4 regions of the Enterobacter sp. N5-15 genome follow, and region 4 is predicted to be linked to each of the others. Evidence: predicted binding sites of a transcription regulator. Region 4 holds the regulator's gene; each other region holds the start of a gene.
The links. The regulator sigma-54, encoded in region 4, starts transcription at its own class of promoters, with help from an activator protein. The targets are predictions, from matches to a motif close to GTTGGCACANNTTTCGCTNT.
Positions count from the first base shown of each region.

Region 1: a site for sigma-54 is predicted at 1,827-1,846, ahead of AC2TE5_RS06090 (amino acid ABC transporter substrate-binding protein). Genes of this name have one in related genera too.
Region 2: a site for sigma-54 is predicted at 2,048-2,067, ahead of AC2TE5_RS14020 (branched-chain amino acid ABC transporter substrate-binding protein). Genes of this name have one in related genera too.
Region 3: a site for sigma-54 is predicted at 1,412-1,431, ahead of glnK (P-II family nitrogen regulator). Genes of this name have one in related genera too.

Region 1 is NZ_CM170150.1:1,307,220-1,310,242, forward strand. It holds gene AC2TE5_RS06085 (amino acid ABC transporter permease) at 1-493, opposite strand, end outside; gene AC2TE5_RS06090 (amino acid ABC transporter substrate-binding protein) at 649-1,554, opposite strand; gene lnt (apolipoprotein N-acyltransferase) at 1,957-3,023, opposite strand, start outside.
Region 2 is NZ_CM170150.1:2,945,254-2,948,276, reverse strand. It holds gene AC2TE5_RS14025 (ABC transporter permease subunit) at 1-655, opposite strand, end outside; gene AC2TE5_RS14020 (branched-chain amino acid ABC transporter substrate-binding protein) at 755-1,876, opposite strand; gene AC2TE5_RS14015 (YecA/YgfB family protein) at 2,302-2,970, shown strand; gene tyrP (tyrosine transporter TyrP) at 3,004-3,023, opposite strand, start outside.
Region 3 is NZ_CM170150.1:1,085,148-1,088,170, forward strand. It holds gene AC2TE5_RS05030 (SmdB family multidrug efflux ABC transporter permease/ATP-binding protein) at 1-1,261, shown strand, start outside; gene glnK (P-II family nitrogen regulator) at 1,482-1,820, shown strand; gene amtB (ammonium transporter AmtB) at 1,856-3,023, shown strand, end outside.
Region 4 is NZ_CM170150.1:4,310,076-4,313,098, forward strand. It holds gene lptA (lipopolysaccharide ABC transporter substrate-binding protein LptA) at 1-30, shown strand, start outside; gene lptB (LPS export ABC transporter ATP-binding protein) at 37-762, shown strand; gene rpoN (RNA polymerase factor sigma-54) at 810-2,243, shown strand; gene hpf (ribosome hibernation promoting factor) at 2,266-2,553, shown strand; gene ptsN (PTS IIA-like nitrogen regulatory protein PtsN) at 2,636-3,023, shown strand, end outside.

The DNA of each region.
Region 1 (3,023 bases), 1.9 Mb from region 4:
AGGCGTTAGGCAGCAGCACATAGCGGTAGGTTTGCGGCAGGGTCAACCCCATCGCCAGGCCCGCATTTTTTTGTCCACGGGGTAATGACTGAATGGCGGCACGCACCTGCTCGCAAACGCGCGCAGCGGTAAACAGCCCCAGACACATCATGGAGGAGACAAAGAACTGTACGTTCGGATCCAGTTCCGACTTGAACCACATGCCAATATTTTCCGGCAGCAGTTCCGGGATGACCAGATACCAGGTAAAGAATTGCACGATCAGCGGAACGTTACGGAACAGTTCCACATACAGGGTGCCAAGTGTTGAAAGAAAGCGGTTTGGGACGGTGCGCAGAATACCGAACAAAGAACCGACAAGAAACGCGATGATCCACGCCGTTATCGATAATGCCACGGTGACCTGAAAGCCGCTCCACAGCCAGCCAAGATAGGTTGTGTTGCCGAACGGGGCTTGTTGCAGGAATATGCCCCAGTTCCAGTCTATTGACATAATAAACTCCAGAAAAAAAAGGGTAGCAGCGCTACCCTCGAAGATTGGTGAGAAGCTCATTTTTCGCGCTGAGTGGGGAACGACCACTCAACGTATAGTCTGTCCATGCTTCCCGACAATCGAGAGGGCAGGAGATCCCGCCCCTGTTGTTCTAATTAGTTAAGAGCCTTGTCATTTGGAGATTTGAACAGCGCTTTCATGTCTTCAGACAGTTCAAAATTCATGTTCAGGTTTTTTGGTGGAATCGGGTTCTTGAACCACTTATCGAACCATTTTTCGGCTTCGCCGGAGGTCTGCACCTGAGCGATGGTGTCATCGATCAGCTTTTTGAACTGCGGATCGTCTTTACGCAGCATACAGCCGTAGGCTTCTTTAGACTGCGCGGTACCGACGATATCCCAGTTGTCTGGTTTTTTCGCTTTCGCACGTTCTCCCGCCAGCAGGGCGTCATCCATCATAAACGCGACGGCACGACCGCTTTCCAGGGTACGGAAGGAGTCGCCATGGTCTTTCGCGCTGATGATGCGCATATCCATTTTCTTCTCGTCGTTCAGCTTGTGCAGCAGCACTTCTGAAGTGGTACCGGAGGTCACAACAACCGCTTTGCCTTTCAGGTCAGCGAAGTCTTTGATCTCACCGCCTTTCTTCGTCAGCAGACGGGTGCCCACGACAAAGATGGTGTCAGAGAAGGCAGCCTGTTTTTGACGCTCGAGGTTGTTGGTGGTGGAGCCACACTCGAAGTCAAAGGTGCCGTTTTGCAGCAGTGGAATACGGTTCTGTGAAGTGATTGGGATCAGCTTCACCTGCAGGTCAGGTTTGTTCAGCTTTTTCTTCACAGCTTCAACGATGGCGTTGGAGTAATCCTGTGAATAGCCCACGACTTTTTGCGTGTTGTCGTAGTAAGAGAACGGGACAGAAGATTCACGGTGGCCGACCACGATGACGCCGTTTTTGGCAATCTTGTCGAGAGTGCTGCCTGCTGCCGGCGCATCTTCAGCGTGAACCACGCCAGCAGACATTCCCATAACCAGCATTGCTGTGGCCAGTTTACGTAATTGCATACCCAACTCCTTTTTTATCAGCGCCAGAGACGCTTTGATACCCATTGTGATGTTGTTATATCTCGCGCAATGCGAGTGCAGTGTTATGCAAGCTTGTTAACATTTAGTCTGGCTTAATGTAAAGATTTTGCTGCGTTATTGTTTATTTTTGCGAAGCGCGCCGCACCATTCAGAGGCAAATATCTCCCGTTGCACCATTTCGGTGCTACCGATGATCTACGCTGGTGCGACAAAGTTGCACGTTAAGCCAAACTGCGTTTACCTGAATAAACAAAGCAATAGGCGTGCCAGAATGGGCATTTAGAGGGAATTGTCGGGTGGCGGCTACGCCTTACCCGACCTACGGGAACGGAAATGTAGGCCGGGTAAGGCGTAGCCGCCACCCGGCAGGAAGAGGTGAGATTATCGACGACGCTGACGCAGGCTCATCAGCACCGCGCCAAAGCCGAACAGCACGGTCAAAATCCACAGCGGCCAGTTGCCGGTACGAGCGTATGGCGTCAGCCCCGTGGTTGGCGTGACTTTAGTGGTCAGTACCTCACGGGTAAACTGCGGGATCATCGCCTGAATTTCACCCTGTGGACCAATCACAGCGGTGATGCCGTTGTTGGTGCTGCGCAGCAGCGGACGCGCCAGCTCCAGGGAGCGCATACGTGCCATCTGGAAGTGCTGCCACGGGCCGATTGACTTACCAAACCAGGCGTCGTTGGAGATGGTCAGTAGATAGTCAGTATCCGGGCGGAAGTTATCACGCACCTGCTCCCCGAGAATGATTTCGTAGCAGATGGCCGCCGTCAGGGCAAAGCCGTGCGCGTGCAGTTGAGGCTGAACGTACGGTCCGCGGCTGAAAGAGGACATCGGCAGGTCAAAGAACGGGGCCAGCGGGCGCAGAATTGACTCCAGCGGGACAAATTCACCAAACGGCACCAGGTGGTTCTTATTGTACCGGTCAGTGGAGTGGTAGCTGTACTCGCTGTCTTTCCCGAGCGTAATGATGCTGTTGTAGGTGTCATAGCGGTTCTGCTGATTCAGACGCGCATCGACAATCCCGGTGATCAGCGTGCTGCCGCGCGCCAGCAGCAGGTCGTTCATCATGTTGAGGAACGGCTGCTGGTTAATTTCCAGATCGGGAATGGCAGATTCCGGCCAGATAATCAGCTGGGATTTACCCATCACCTCTTCGGTGGCGTTGGCGTAAATCTTCAGCGTATTCAGCAGCTCTTTCTCATCCCACTTCATGGACTGCGGGATATTCCCCTGCACCATGGAAACCTGCATGGCGCGATCGGGCTCGGGCGTGAACCACTGGATATAGCGCAGCGGGAAGGGCAGGGCGAACAGCACCAGCGCCACGGCCAGCGGTTTCCAGCAGCGCTGGACCAGCGCCAGGACCAGCAGGCCGCTCACCACCATCAACAGGAAGTTGATGGCTTCAACACCCATTACCGGCGCCAGGCCTTTCAGCGGGC
Region 2 (3,023 bases), 1.4 Mb from region 4:
TCAACACCCCCGCCAGACCGGCCATCGCCGCGCCGATGACAAAGACCATCGAAATAATCCGATCGGTGTTAATGCCCAGAATGGAGGCCATCTTACGATCCTGCTGTACCGCGCGGCACATCCGGCCCAGCCGGGTATGGTTGATTATCCAGGTAAGCACCAGCATGCCGACAAACGAGGCAATCAGAATAAACACTTTGGTGTAGGTTATCTGCACGAACCCGTCGCCCAGATGCAGGCGAATAACGCCGTCCAGCATGGTCGGCACCCCTTGCTGGCGCGGCCCTTGGCTCAACTGTGCGTAGTTTTGCAGGATAAGCGACATCCCAATGGCGGAGATCAGCGGCGCCAGGCGCGTGGAGTTGCGCAGCGGCTTGTAGGCGATACGCTCGATGGTCCAGCCGTACACCCCGGTTACCACAATGGTAAACACCAGCGTCCCGAGGATCAGCAGCGGAAACGACTGCAGACCGAAGAAAGAGAGCAGCGCCAGGCCAATGGCGCAGAGATAGGCGGAAATCATATACACTTCGCCGTGGGCGAAGTTGATCATGCCGATAATGCCGTACACCATGGTGTAGCCGATGGCGATCAGGCCGTAGACGGAGCCCAGCGTTAAGCCATTAATTAACTGTTGCAGGAAGAATGTACTCATCTTAGCGCGCTCGTTTTATAGGCCGCGCGAGCCGCGCAGCCTGATGTTTATTACGCGCCGACGGGAAAGCCCGCCGACGTTGAGCGTGACTCCGTCCCGTTACTGCACTTCCTTATATTTTCCTTTGTCGTCCCACTGGTAAACCACGTAGTCAGACACTTTCAGATCGCCTTTGCTGTCCCAGGCTTTTTTGCCCATCACCGTGTCGACGGAATTGGCTTTCAGCCACTCGCTGGCTTTGGCGGAGTCCTTGCCACCGGTGGCCTTGAAGGCCGCGGCAATGGCCTGGACGGAGGCATAGGAGTAGAGGGTGTAACCTTCCGGCTCGAATTTACCGGCGCGGAATTTCTCGATAACCGCTTTACCGTCCGGGATAAGGCGCGGATCTTTACCGAAGGTCATGTAAATGCCGTTGGTGTATTGCGGGCCACCCGCGGCGGTCACCATCTCTTCGTTGACAATGCAGTCGCCGGAGAAGAATTTCGCCTGCACGCCCTGTTCACGCATCTGGCGAACCAGCGGACCGGCTTCCGGGTGACAGCCACCGAAGAACACGACGTCCGGTTTTTGCGCGCCGATCTTCGTCACCAGCGCGTTAAAGTCTTTTTCACCGCGGGATAACCCCTCATACATCACATCCTGAACCCCACGTTTCGCCAGCGCCGCTTTGGTGGCGTCAGCCAGACCCTGACCATAGGTGTCTTTATCGTGAATAATCACCACGCGCTTGGCTTTCAGCTTGTCGATGATGAAGTCGCTGGCAACCTGGCCCTGCTGATCGTCGCGACCGCACATGCGGAACATATCGCTCATGCCGCGTTCGGTGATCAGCGGGTTAGTTGAGCCGGGGGTAATCGCAATAATGCCTGCGTCGCTATACACCTCAGAGGCGGGCATTGTGGAAGAGGAGCAGAAATGGCCGACCACGGCGTTGACTTTATCCTGGTCAACTAAACGGTTGGCGACGGCCACGGCCTGCTTAGGTTCGCAGGCATCATCCCCCTGAACCAGTTTGATCTTCTCGCCGTTAATGCCGCCTGCGGCATTGATGTCTTCAGCGGCCTGCGTTGCGCCGTGCCAGTACTGATCGCCATAGGTGGCATTCGGACCCGTAAACGGCCCGGCCACGCCAATCACAATATCTGCCCGGGCGGAAAACGCCGTCACCAGGCAACCGGCCAACACAAGAGAAAGAGGAGTTCTGATAAATTTCAGCGACATTATTATGTTCCTTAGCAAAGAGGTTTTTGCACCACGGCGTAAACCCGAACGCCCGACGGCGCAGCCAATCCGAAACACGAGCAAGAACAAAATGCACTAAACGAACAAGATACAGACGGCATCCTGCATATTACGGCGAGATTTCCCTGCGCAGGGACGCGCGAAGAACGTTAAGCAAAAACGTTGCCAGAATGGTTAACCCATTGACCAGCATGCGACATGTTTGAGTATAGAGCGCCGCGTTATGCCGCCTTGCGGGAGGAGAAGAAATTACAGCGGAGATCACATATCGTTAACAATAAAGCCCATAAGTTGTGCAAAGGTCACGATTTGCACGTTTTTGCAGCAATAAAGACCTAAACTTCAGCCCGGAGAGGGGTGAGATATGTGTTAGGATCGTTTCCTTTTTTGCAGGAGTATCAGCGATGACTGAAGGCCCATTGAATGAAAGCGAAATGGCGTGGCTTGAAGAGACGTTAATGTCTTACGGTCATGATGACGCGTCCGTGATTGACGTGTCCGAACTGGACGGCATGCTTACCGCAGTGCTTTCCGGTCCTGTTGTCGTTGAGCCAGATGCCTGGCTGGTGGCGGTGTGGGGTGGCGAGAAGTACATTCCGCGCTGGAAAAACGATCGTGAGATGAACCGTTTTATCGATCTCTGCTTTAAGCATATGAACGATATTGCCGAACGCCTGAGCGAGTACCCGGATCAGTTTGAACCGATGTTCGGTTATAACGACGTTGACGGTGAGAGCTATACCGTGGTGGAAGAGTGGTGCTATGGCTATATGCGCGGCGTGGCGCTGACGGACTGGTCAGCCTTGCCGGAAGCACTGAAGGCCGATCTTGAGGTGATTGCCCTGCACGGGACGGAAGAGAACAGCGAAAAGCTGGATGAACTGTCCGAAGAGGAGTATATCGCCAGCATCGAGAGCATCCAGCCTGCGGCGCTGCGTCTATATCAATACTGGGTAAACAACCCGCAGCAGCCGGAAGTGAAGAAACCGACGGTGAACGGCACGAAGGTCGGGCGTAACGATCCGTGTCCTTGCGGCAGCGGGAAGAAGTTTAAGAGCTGCTGTTTGCACTGATAAAAAAGGGGCTGATGACAGCCCCTTTTTTATTTAACCCACTTCCGGCAGCA
Region 3 (3,023 bases), 1.6 Mb from region 4:
CTTCCCGGCGGTGCTGATCGTTATGATCATCTACCAGCGATACAGCACGCCGATTGTGCGTCGGGTGCGCGCTTACCTGGCCGACATCAACGATGGCTTCAACGAAGTGATCAACGGCATGAGCGTCATTCAGCAGTTCCGCCAGCAGGCGCGCTTTGGCGAGCGTATGGGCGAAGCCAGCCGTTCGCACTATATGGCGCGTATGCAGACGCTGCGCCTCGACGGTTTCCTGCTGCGTCCGCTGCTGAGCCTTTTCTCTGCACTGGTGCTTTGCGGGCTGCTGATGCTCTTTGGCCTGAGCTCAAACGGTACGATTGAAGTGGGCGTGCTGTACGCCTTTATTAGCTATCTGGGACGCCTTAACGAGCCGCTGATCGAGCTCACCACCCAGCAATCGATGCTGCAACAGGCGGTAGTTGCCGGTGAACGCGTGTTTGAGCTGATGGACAGGCCGCGCCAGGCCTACGGCAATGATGAGCGACCTCTGCAAAGCGGGACTATCGCCTTTGATAACGTCTCGTTTGCCTATCGCGAAGACCGGCTGGTGTTGCAGGACATCACGCTTGACGTTCCATCACGCGGTTTCGTGGCGCTGGTGGGGCATACCGGCAGCGGTAAGAGCACGCTTGCCAGCCTGTTGATGGGCTATTACCCGGTCACGCAAGGTGAAATCCGCCTCGACGGGCGCCCGCTCGCGTCTCTCAGCCACACTGTGTTACGCAAAGGCGTTGCGATGGTGCAGCAGGATCCGGTCGTGCTGGCCGATACCTTCTATGCCAACGTGACCCTGGGGCGAGACTACTCCCAGGAGCAGGTCTGGGACGTGCTGGAAAAAGTGCAGCTGGCAGGGCTGGCGCGCGGGTTTAGCGAGGGGATCAATACCAAACTGGGCGAGCAGGGGAATAATCTCTCCGTCGGGCAAAAGCAGCTCCTGGCGCTGGCGCGGGTGCTGATTGAAACGCCGCAGATACTGATTCTGGATGAAGCGACGGCCAGTATTGACTCCGGCACCGAGCAGGCCATCCAGCAGGCGCTGGACGCGGTACGCGACCATACGACGCTGGTGGTGATTGCCCACCGTCTTTCCACCATCGTCGATGCCGATACCATTCTGGTGCTACATCGCGGACAGGCCGTTGAACGCGGTACGCACCGTGAACTGCTGGAAGCAAAAGGGCGCTACTGGCAGATGTACCAGCTGCAGCTGGCGGGCGAAGAGCTGGCGGCCAGCGTGCGCGATGAAGAGTCGCTTAGCGCCTGATGCACTAAAATGAGGCGACGCGCTAACAGTCATTCCTGTTGGTGCAAAACTGAAACGCACCCTGCACCGGCATGGTGCGTTTTTTTTCACCTGCGCGTTTAGCAGAACCGCGTAACGCTCATCGCACCGTTGTTCCCCCTCGTTTTCATTTCTGGCACACCCCTTGCAATACCTTCTGCGTAAGCTACGGCCATTACCGAATTCTGACTGGAGGGGATCTATGAAGCTGGTTACGGTTGTAATCAAACCATTCAAACTCGAAGACGTGCGTGAAGCGTTGTCTTCAATGGGTATTCAGGGACTGACTGTCACCGAAGTGAAAGGCTTTGGTCGTCAGAAGGGTCATGCCGAGCTTTATCGCGGGGCGGAATACAGCGTTAACTTCCTGCCAAAAGTAAAAATTGATGTCGCAATTGCTGACGATCAGCTTGATGAAGTTATTGATGTCATTAGCAAAGCGGCCTATACCGGCAAAATTGGCGACGGCAAAATTTTCGTTGCCGAACTGCAGCGCGTCATTCGCATTCGTACCGGCGAATCTGACGAAGCGGCTCTGTAAGTAACTCCTGGCACACAGTGATAGGGATCGAGAAAATGAAGATAGCAACACTCAAAACGGGTCTGGGTTCGCTGGCGCTGCTGCCGGGCCTGGCGCTGGCTGCTACCCCTGCGGTGGTCGACAAAGCCGATAACGCCTTTATGATGATCAGCACCGCGCTGGTGCTGTTCATGTCCATTCCGGGCATTGCGCTGTTCTACGGCGGCCTGATCCGTGGCAAAAACGTTCTCTCCATGCTGACGCAGGTTGCCGTGACGTTCGCACTGGTCTGCGTGCTGTGGGTGGTTTACGGTTACTCGCTGGCGTTCGGCACGGGCAACGCGTTCTTTGGTAACTTCGACTGGGTGATGCTGAAAAATATTGAGCTGACCGCGCTGATGGGCAGTTTCTATCAGTATATCCACGTTGCGTTCCAGGGCTCCTTCGCCTGTATTACCGTCGGGCTGATTGTGGGCGCGCTCGCCGAGCGTATTCGTTTCTCTGCCGTCCTGATCTTCGTGGTGGTCTGGCTGACGCTCTCCTATGTGCCGATTGCGCACATGGTCTGGGGTGGCGGTCTGCTGGCAACGCACGGTGCGCTGGACTTCGCGGGCGGTACCGTTGTACACATCAACGCCGCGGTAGCGGGTCTGGTTGGCGCATACCTGATTGGAAAACGCGTGGGCTTTGGTAAAGAAGCGTTTAAACCGCACAACCTGCCGATGGTCTTTACCGGTACGGCTATCCTCTACTTTGGCTGGTTTGGCTTCAACGCCGGCTCAGCGAGTGCAGCAAACGAAATCGCCGCGCTGGCCTTCGTGAACACCGTTGTGGCCACGGCGGGTGCAATCCTCTCCTGGGTGTTTGGCGAGTGGGCGGTACGCGGTAAACCTTCTCTGCTGGGGGCCTGTTCGGGTGCCATTGCCGGTCTGGTTGGCATCACCCCGGCGTGTGGTTATGTCGGCGTAGGCGGCGCGCTGCTGGTCGGCCTGGTGTCAGGTCTGGCGGGTCTGTGGGGCGTTACCGCACTGAAACGCGTGCTGCGCGTTGACGACCCATGCGATGTGTTTGGCGTGCACGGCGTGTGCGGCATCGTCGGCTGTATCATGACCGGTATCTTCGCTGCCAAATCGCTGGGCGGTGTAGGCTACGCTGAAGGCGTCACCATGGTTCATCAGCTGCTGGTACAGCTGGAAAGTATTGCTCTCACCGTTGTGTGGTCTG
Region 4 (3,023 bases):
CAGGCCCCGGCACAGAAGAAGAGTAACTAATTCGTTATGGCAACATTAACTGCAAAAAATCTCGCGAAGGCCTATAAGGGCCGCCGTGTCGTAGAAGATGTCAGTCTGACCGTCAACTCCGGCGAAATTGTAGGGCTGCTTGGCCCTAACGGTGCGGGTAAAACCACCACCTTCTACATGGTCGTTGGCATTGTGCCGCGCGATGCCGGCAACATTATCATTGACGATGAAGACATCAGCCTTCTGCCGCTGCACGCGCGCGCGCGTCGCGGGATCGGCTACCTGCCGCAGGAAGCCTCTATTTTCCGTCGTCTTAGCGTTTACGATAACCTGATGGCGGTCCTGCAAATTCGTAACGACCTGACCAGCGAACAGCGTCAGGATCGTGCCAACGAGCTGATGGAAGAGTTCCACATTGAGCACCTGCGTGACAGCCTCGGTCAGGCACTCTCCGGGGGTGAACGCCGCCGCGTTGAGATTGCGCGTGCGCTGGCCGCAAACCCAAAATTTATCCTTCTGGATGAACCGTTTGCGGGCGTTGACCCGATCTCGGTTATCGACATTAAACGTATCATTGAACACCTGCGTGACAGCGGGCTTGGCGTACTGATCACCGACCACAACGTTCGTGAAACGCTGGCCGTGTGTGAACGCGCGTATATTGTGAGCCAGGGCAATCTGATCGCCCACGGTACGCCGCAGCAGATCCTCGAAGACGATCATGTTAAGCGCGTCTATCTTGGGGAAGACTTCAGACTCTGATAGGGTAGAGGTAACGTAACGCCGAACCGGAGAAAAATGCTCTGAACATGAAGCAAGGTTTGCAATTAAGGCTCAGCCAACAACTGGCGATGACGCCGCAGCTACAGCAGGCAATTCGCCTGTTGCAACTGTCCACGTTAGAACTTCAGCAGGAGCTCCAGCAGGCGCTAGACAGCAACCCCCTGCTGGAACAAACCGATCTTCATGACGAGGTAGATACCCAGCAATCGCAGGATACGGAAGCGCTCGACACCGCGGACGCACTCGAACAAAAAGAGATGCCCGACGAGCTACCGCTGGATGCCAGCTGGGATGAAATCTACACCGCCGGAACCCCTTCCGGTACGCGTGCAGACTACCAGGACGATGAGCTACCGGTCTATCAGGGAGAAACCACCCAGTCGCTGCAGGATTACCTGATGTGGCAGGTGGAACTCACCCCCTTCTCCGATACCGACCGCGCGATTGCCACCTCAATTGTCGATGCCGTTGACGACACCGGCTATTTGACCGTCACGCTGGACGATATCCTGGAAAGCATGGGCGACGAAGAGATTGAGCTTGAGGAGATCGAAGCCGTACTGAAGCGCATCCAGCGTTTCGATCCGGTAGGCGTGGCCGCAAAAGATCTGCGCGACTGCCTGCTGATCCAGCTTTCTCAGTTCAGCAAAGAGACGCCATGGATCGACGAGGCGCGCTTAATCATCAGCGATCATCTGGATCTGTTGGCCAACCACGATTTCCGCTCCCTGATGCGCGTCACGCGCCTGAAGGAAGAGGTGCTGAAAGAAGCGGTGAATCTGATCCAGTCGCTCGATCCGCGCCCGGGACAGTCGATCCAGACCAGCGAGCCCGAGTACGTGATCCCGGACGTGCTGGTCAGAAAACACAATGACCGCTGGGTCGTTGAACTGAATTCAGACAGCATCCCTCGCCTGCAAATCAACCAGCAGTATGCCTCCATGTGCACCAGCGCGCGTAACGACTCCGACAATCAATATATTCGTAGCAATCTTCAGGAAGCGCGATGGTTGATCAAAAGTCTGGAGAGCCGAAATGATACGCTGCTACGCGTCAGCCGCTGTATTGTCGAACAGCAGCAGGCATTCTTTGAGCAGGGCGAAGAGTATATGAAACCGATGGTACTGGCGGATATCGCCCAGGCCGTCGAAATGCATGAATCAACCATTTCCCGTGTCACCACGCAGAAGTATCTGCACAGTCCACGCGGTATTTTTGAGCTTAAGTATTTCTTCTCCAGCCATGTGAATACCGAGGGCGGCGGCGAAGCGTCGTCAACGGCCATTCGTGCCCTGGTGAAGAAGTTGATCGCCGCGGAGAACCCCGCGAAGCCACTAAGCGACAGTAAGTTAACCACCATGCTGTCCGATCAGGGTATTATGGTGGCACGTCGTACTGTTGCGAAGTATCGAGAGTCTTTATCCATTCCGCCGTCCAACCAGCGTAAACAGCTGGTCTGACACAACCGATAAGGAAGACACTATGCAGCTCAACATCACTGGACAAAACGTCGAAATTACTGAGGCTTTACGCGACTTTGTGAACGCGAAGTTTGCAAAACTCGAGCAGTATTTCGAAAGGATCAATCAGGTCTATATTGTGTTGAAAGTGGAGAAAGTGACTCATATCTCGGATGCCACCCTGCATGTTAACGGGGGTGAACTGCATGCCAGTGCGGAAGGGCAAGACATGTACGCTGCTATCGACGGCTTGATTGATAAGCTTGCACGACAGCTCAATAAACATAAAGATAAACTGAAACAACACTAATTGTCCGGGCAGTTAACGGGTGCAGGACGGCCTGTTGTGAAACACAACAGGCCATTTGTACAGTTAGCGCTTAGGTGAAATTATGATGAACAACGATTCCGCTCTTCAACTGAGCAATGTCCTTAACCAGGAATGTACCCGCAGTGCGGTTCACTGCCAGAGCAAAAAACGTGCGCTGGAGATCATCAGTGAACTGGCTGCAAAACAGCTGGGCCTGCCGCCGCAGGTGGTATTCGAAGCAATTCTGACCCGTGAAAAAATGGGCAGTACCGGTATCGGCAACGGCATCGCGATCCCGCACGGCAAACTGGAAGAGGATACCCTGCGTGCCGTTGGTGTGTTTGTGCAACTTGAAACACCCATCGCCTTCGATGCCATTGATAACCAGCCCGTCGATCTCCTCTTCGCGCTGCTGGTGCCTGCCGATCAGACGAAAACCCATCTGCATACGCTGTCGCTGGTCGCAAAAC